DNA from 3 places in the Luteibacter sahnii genome. Region 3 is predicted to be linked to each of the others. Evidence: predicted binding sites of a transcription regulator. Region 3 holds the regulator's gene; each other region holds the start of a gene.
What was found. The regulator FliA, encoded in region 3, starts transcription of late flagellar genes. The targets are predictions, from matches to a motif close to TAAAGTTTNNCNNNCNNNGGCCGATAA.

Region 1: a site for FliA is predicted at 946-972, ahead of PI246_RS14100 (methyl-accepting chemotaxis protein). Genes of this name have one in related genera too.
Region 2: a site for FliA is predicted at 955-981, ahead of PI246_RS12995 (GGDEF domain-containing protein). Genes of this name have one in related genera too.

Annotation. Positions count from the first base shown of each region.
Region 1 is NZ_JAQLOK010000005.1:64,677-66,944, forward strand. Features, by position in the region: gene PI246_RS14085 (LytR/AlgR family response regulator transcription factor) at 1-109, opposite strand, end outside; gene PI246_RS14090 (CopG family transcriptional regulator) at 416-616, shown strand; partial or broken gene PI246_RS14095 (alkylphosphonate utilization protein) at 688-891, shown strand; gene PI246_RS14100 (methyl-accepting chemotaxis protein) at 1,009-2,259, shown strand.
Region 2 is NZ_JAQLOK010000004.1:21,866-24,133, forward strand. Features, by position in the region: gene PI246_RS12995 (GGDEF domain-containing protein) at 1-831, opposite strand, end outside; gene PI246_RS13000 (CorA family divalent cation transporter) at 1,065-2,024, opposite strand; gene PI246_RS13005 (OsmC family protein) at 2,058-2,268, opposite strand, start outside.
Region 3 is NZ_JAQLOK010000001.1:492,984-495,251, reverse strand. Features, by position in the region: gene PI246_RS02370 (protein phosphatase CheZ) at 1-198, opposite strand, end outside; gene cheY (chemotaxis response regulator CheY) at 208-609, opposite strand; gene PI246_RS02360 (RNA polymerase sigma factor FliA) at 667-1,398, opposite strand; gene PI246_RS02355 (nucleotide-binding protein) at 1,395-2,268, opposite strand, start outside.

The sequences.
Region 1 (2,268 bases), on a different contig from region 3:
GGATCACGGCGGCGTAGGCGACGAACGCCAGGGCCGTCGCCACCAGATAGACAGGGCGGCACCACAGGGGGGCGCCGGGGGGAGGGGCTATCGCAACGGTGGGGTTCATCGGGGCCTCCGGGCTGCCGATGGTACGACATGATCCCGTTGACGCTCGACGAGGCGCGTTCTTGCGTCAAGCGAGCAACGCAAACGCACCTGACAGGCAAAGGCCTTGCCCATGGCGAAGCGCAACGCCGTGGGCCGGCTGCGAACGGCATGCTTGGATGTCCATTGGCCACATGCCGCGGACGTCCAGCGTGGGATCTGTCGCTGGCCGTCTCGCTGGTCGCCCACCCCTTGCGGTGACGGACCTCGTTATGTGCGTGACATACACATGTTATGATCATGCCATGTGTGTCTTTGTGTGCCAGCCATGACCCAGGAATCCCGTACATCGCGGCTGACCCTCCTGATCGACCCTCGCAAGAAGGCCGTGTTCGAACGTCTTTGCGAAGCGCGTGACACCACGCCATCGCAGGTGGTCCGGCAGATGATCCGTGACTACATCGAACGGGAGACGGGGCGCCCCTGGCATGCCGACGAGGCAGCGCCGCCTGCGGGCGGCGACGCCTGACACCGCCGCCACCGAGCCTGCCGGCGACGGGCAAGCGTCTCTTTTTTCAACCGGGAAACATCAAGATGGCTGTGCGTGACAGCAACGGTAACGAGCTCGTGGAAGGCGACGGCGTCACCGTCATCAAGGATCTCAAGGTCAAGGGATCGTCCCTGACGTTGAAGCGTGGGCGTGCGTTCAAGAGCATCCACCTGACCGACGACGAGGAACATGTCGAGGTCCGGGATGGCAAAAGCGTTCTCGTGTTGAAGACCTGCTTCCTCAAGAAGGCGTAACGCGCGGCGATTCGCTGCGGCACGATGGGGAACGGGGCGGCGGCGTGGGTCGCCTAAAGTTTTCGAGGTTTTTGCCGAAAACGTGCCACCCTCCATCCCCGATACAGGCACTTCCCCATGCAGGCTCTTTCTCGCTGGTTCAGGACGGCGCGTTCGTTCGTACCCGCCGTCCCGGTTGGCCCGTCGACCGTTTCCGACCCGTCTGCCGAACTCCGTGAGACGGTCAATCCGCCGCCCCACGCGGACGATGCGGCCCTGGAAGCGCTCCAGGCGCGTTTCGACCTCGTCCGCCGGGTGAGCAACGATGGCTTGTGGGACATGGAAGCCATCGGTGGTCAGGTCGACGCGTCGCAGCCGTTCTGGTGGTCGGATCAGTTCCGCCGCCTGCTGGGCTTTGCGTCCGAAGCCGATTTCCCGAACGTGCTGGGCAGCTGGTCGAGCCGCCTGCACCCGGACGACGTCGAGCCGACGCTGTCCGCGTTCTCGGCGCATCTGGCCGACACGAGCGGGCGGACGCCGTACGACGTGCGGTATCGCCTTCGCCTGCGCGACGAGACCTATCGCTGGTTTCGCGCACAGGGGCAGACGATTCGTCACCCGAACGGCGAGCCGATCCGCGTGGCAGGGTCGCTGACCGACATCCATGACGAAATGGAGCGCGACGCCGAACTCGAACTCATGATCACCCGCTTCAATCTGGCCCGCGAACTGTTGAACGACGGCCTGTGGGACATGAGCGTGGTCGCGGGCGATCCGATCAACCCCAAGAACGCGTTCTGGTGGTCGCCGCAGTTCCGGCAGTTGCTGGGTTTCGGCTCGACGGCGGAGTTTCCGGACGTGCTCGATAGTTGGGCGTCGCGGCTGCATCCCGAAGACAAGGACCTGACCCTGCAGGCGTTCGTCGACCACCTCAACGACAAGACCGGGCAGACACCTTACGACGTGCACTACCGGGTGCGTTGCAAGGATGGCGACTATCGCTGGTTCCGCGCACGGGGGCAGACCAGCCGCGAAGCGGATGGCACGCCGCTGCGCGCCGTCGGCGTGCTGACCGACGTGCAGAAGGAACGCGATCGCGTCGCCGCCGAACAGGCCAGGGAGCGTCAGGCCGAGGCCACCGTGGCGGCTGCGGGGCGCATCGGCGAGCTCGTGTCGGACATCCAGCTTATCGCCCACCAGACCAACATCGTCTCGCTCAACGCGACGATCGAAGCGGCCCGGCTCGGCCACGACGGAAAGGGCTTCGGCGTGATCGCCGACGAAATCCGCCGCCTGGCGCATACGACCCGGCAACTCACCGACCAGGTGGCCGACCTGCAGGGCGTGATCCTGGCAGGGGTGAACGCCGAGGCCGGCGTCGCGGCGTGACGGCCATCG
Region 2 (2,268 bases), on a different contig from region 3:
GAGCGCGGAGTGCGCCGTGCGCTCGTCCTGGGCCGCCAGCAACATCACGAATTCCTCGCCGCCGAAACGGAACAGCACATCGCCCTGGCGGAAATTGGTGCGCATCTGTTGGGCGAGCATCAGGATCACCTCGTCGCCGTAGACGTGCCCGTAGGTATCGTTGATGCGCTTGAAATGATCGATGTCGAGGATGGCGAGGTAGACGTGCGGGCCGTCGCCGGGAAACTGGCGACGCTCCACGTGGCCCTCGGCCAGGGCGCGCGCGCGCAGGCGGCGATGCTTGAGCATGCGCTGTAGGCGGCGATCGAAACTGCGACGGTTGTACAGGCCGGTGAGCTTGTCGCGCTCGCTCTCGTTGAGCAGGGCGATGTAGTTGCAGTAGATGCGCGCGAAACCCTCCACCAGGTCGCGCACGCCTTCCAGCGCTTCGTCCGACTCCAGCATCAACGCGCCGATGGCGGCCTGGTCGCGACGGATCGGAATCACCAGCCGGTGCAGGCCGGCGGGCGTCGTGTCACTGACGGTGGAGACGGTTTCCATCGCCCGGATGATGGTCTGCACCGATTCGTCGTCGGGGGAGGGATCCACCGCTTCGACCACGAACCCCTGGCCGTTGCCATGGGTGCACACGACGATCGAGTCCACGGGAAACTGCGCGCTCTCGCCGCGCTTGCACAGCGTGACCGTCTTGACCTTGACCAGTTCGGCCAAGGACAGCACGAGGCTGTGATCCAGCGCGTCGATGTCGCGGTGATGCGTGAATTCCGCCACCGACGCCAAAAGGCGCGAATCGGGCACCTGGCCGGTGGCGGCTTGCCGCGAGGGCCTCATGACCGTGGCTTCCTTGCAACGTCGCTAAGTCTGAGAACGGACACCGAGCACTTCCTCCCGAATGGGCCCGCGCAGGGCCCGCCTTCGCGTCAATGATCGCCCGCCTGACGCCGTATGCAGGAGATAGCGGCCAGGCAAACGCCAACTTTAGGGCAAAAGGCCGGTGGATTGTAAAAATTGTGAATCAGTTCAGGTTTACATGTCTTCCCTGTGGCCCGTTGGTGAAGTAAGGCTCAATCGCCCGACCACCAGCCCCGCCATTTGAAGAAGAGCACGGGGATCACCATGCTGACCACGATGGCCGCAAGCGCCATCGGGTAGCCCATCGGCCAGTTCAGTTCGGGCATGTCTTTGAAATTCATGCCCCAGATACCGACCAGGATCATGGGCGGGATCGTCGCCACGGAGGTGACGGTAAGCACCTTCATCACGTGGTTCTGGTCGGTGCTGATGAAACCGAGCGTGGCGTCGAGGACGAACTGCAGCTTGTTGGTCAGTTGGTCGTCGAACTCGTCGAGGGTGCGCAGGTCATGGTCGACCACGCGCAGGCGCACTTCCACCTGGTCGGACATCCAGGCGGGCTTCCGCGCGCGGGTGAAGGAGACCACGCGCTGCACGCCGAGCATCGACGAACGGTTGCGGGCCTGCATGCCTTCGAGCCGCCCCACTTCCAACATGCAGGTGCGCAGCTCGGGCGTGCCCAGGCGGGAGGGGGAGAACACGTGGTCGGATAACTGCTTCAGTTCGGTGGAGACGTCTTCCATGCGCTGGGCGGCAAGGTTCACGATCGCCTCCACGAGGGTCGCGAAGACGTCGGCGCTGGTTTCCCAGTGGTGTTCGTGGCAGCTGTTCGCCGCCAGTTCGAACGCACGGGAATCGGCGAAGCGGAGGGTCAGCAGTACCCGCCCGGTGACGACCAGTCCGATCGGGCCGGGGCGGTGCCCGTTGTTGGTGTCCGCGAAGTACGGGATCGACAGGTACATCGTGTCGTCGTCGTCGGTGCGGATGCGGCTGGACAGCGCGAGGCTGGTGACGTCGGACCGCTCGGGCACGCGCAGCCCGGTCGCTTCGGTCGCCCACCGACGTTCGTCGTCGGTGGGGTCATACAGGTCGATCCATACGGGCAGCGAAGGCAGGTCCATGCCGGCGGTCCAGACGACCGCCTTCCGGCCTTGGGCGTGAAGGGTAAGCACGTGCGGGGGATCCTTGGAAGCGCTGCCGGGAGTTTACGCGTCGAGCGTAGCGTCCATGCTGATCCGGGCGTTGAGCACCTTGGACAGCGGACACCCCTCCTTGGCCTGGGTGGCGATCGCCTCGAACCCGGCCTGGTCGGTGCCAGGAACCTGCGCGTGCACGGTAAGGTGCACCTTGGTGATCGAGAAACCCTCGCCGTCCTTGTCGAGCGTCACCTCGGCCTTGGTCTGGATCTTGTCGGCG
Region 3 (2,268 bases):
GTGCGAGATGTCGGCGGCGAGCCGGCGGGCGGACTCGTGCAGGTCGCGGGCGAGGTGGCCCAGGGCGAGGAAAATGTGCTGTTCACGGCTACGGATCAGGCGGTCCAGCGCCTGTTCGAAGGCGGTGGCGTCGTCGGCGTCGAGCAGCTCGCGCAGTTCGGGGGCCACGTCCTGGCCAGCGGAAATCGTCGTGTTCATGCCTGCTCCTCAGCCCGCCGCCGCGGCGAGACGTTCGAAAATCTTGTCGAGTTTTTCCTTGAGCGTGACCGCCGTGAACGGCTTGACCACGTAGCCGTTCACGCCGCTCTGCGCCGCGGCGATGATCTGGTCGCGGTTGTTTTCCGCCGTGACCATCAGCACCGGCATCGCCTTGAGATTGGCGTCGGCGCGGATGGCGCGGAGCAGGTCGATGCCCGTCATGTTGGGCATGTTCCAGTCGGTCACCACCAGGTCGAACGACTGCGAGCGCAGGAGCGCGAGCGCGGCATTGCCGTCTTCGGCCTCCTGGATCAGCGTGTTGGTGAAGCCCAGCTCCACCAGCAGGTTCCTGACGATGCGCCGCATGGTGGAAAAGTCGTCCACCACCAGGATTTTCATGTTCTTGTCCAAAACGTCTCTCCGCCTACTGCGCGTTTTTCTTTGACCGGCGACGGCACCGGAATGCCGTCAGGGTTTGTCTTTCCAGCCTGACATGCGAGCGCGGAGCCGAATGAGCGCCTGGCCATGGATCTGGCACACGCGCGATTCGCTCACTCCCAGCACCGCACCGATTTCCTTCAGGTTGAGCTCGTCATCGTAGTACAGCGACATCACCAGCTTCTCGCGCTCGGGCAGTCCGTCGATGGACTGGGCCAGCGCCTCGCGCATGCCGTCCTGCTCGAACAGTCCGTCGGGCCCGGTGGCGTCCGGATCGGCCACGTCGATCGCCGCGCCCTCGTCGCCCTCGGGCGCCGTCAGGCTCAGCAAACGCGCGCTCGCCGCGTCGGCCAGGATCTGGTTGTACTCCATGGCGTCGATGCCCAGGCGCTTCATCACTTCCGCGTCGTCGGCGTCGCCACCCGTCTCGTTTTCAATCTGCCTCGTCACCTCCGCCACCTCGCGCAACTTCCGGTGGACGGAGCGCGGGGTCCAGTCCGTCTTGCGCAGTTCGTCCAGCATCGCGCCCCGTATGCGGATGCCCGCATAGGTCTCGAAGCTGGCCGCGCGAGTCGGGGAATAATTCCTCGCGGCCTCGAGCAGCCCGATCATCCCGGCCTGCATGAGGTCGTTCGCATCCACGCTCGGCGGCAGCCGGCCCATCAGGTGATAGGCGATCCGGCGCACCAGCGGCGCATGGGTCTTGACCAGTTGATCCGCCGGAACCCGAGTGATTTCAAGGTATTCGCTCGCTACGCTCACAACGGCAACCCTCCTCCCAGATGGGCACGGTCGGCGAAGAAGCCGATCCGTCCCTGCACGCGGGGCTCGGGTTCACCCCATGTATCGACCGACCTGGCCAGATTCTTGAATCCGACCGCCGACCGGCTGCTCGGCCACGCGTCGACCACCGCCGCCTGCCGACGGATGGCCTGGCGCAGGTATTCGTCGTGCGGAACCATGCCCATGAAATCGAGGGACACCTCGAGAAAGCGACTGGTCACGCGGGAAAGCTTTTCGAAGAGGGCCCGGCCCTCCTGCGCATGGCGGACCATGTTGGCCACGATGCGGAAACGGTTCACGGCGAACTCGCGCGAGAGCACCTTGATCAGCGCGTAGGCGTCGGTGAGCGAGGCCGGCTCGTCGCACACCACGACCACCACCTCGTCCGAGGCCGCGGCGAACATCGACACGCTGTCCGAGATACCGGCGGCGGTGTCCACGATGAGGTATTCGGGGGCCAGCGGGTATTCGTCGAAGGCCCGGATGACCGCGGCATGTTCGATGTTCGGCAGTTGGGCCATGCGGCGGGTGCCCGACGTGGCCGGGATCACCTTCAGGCCGTGCGCGGCGTCGAGCACCAGGTCTTCGATGCGGCACGCACCCTCGAGCATGTGGCCCAGATGGCGCACCGGCTGCAGGCCGAGGAGCACGTCGATGTTGGCCATGCCCAGGTCGGCATCCAGCAGCAGCACGTCGCGCCCGCCCATGGCCAGGGCCATGCCGAGGTTGACCGCCACCGTCGTCTTGCCCACGCCACCCTTGCCGCCCGCGATCGCGATGCTGCGCGTGGGACGGCGGTCGGACAGCCACTCGAGTCCGGCGGCCTGGGTGTTTTCGACGTGTGTGTTC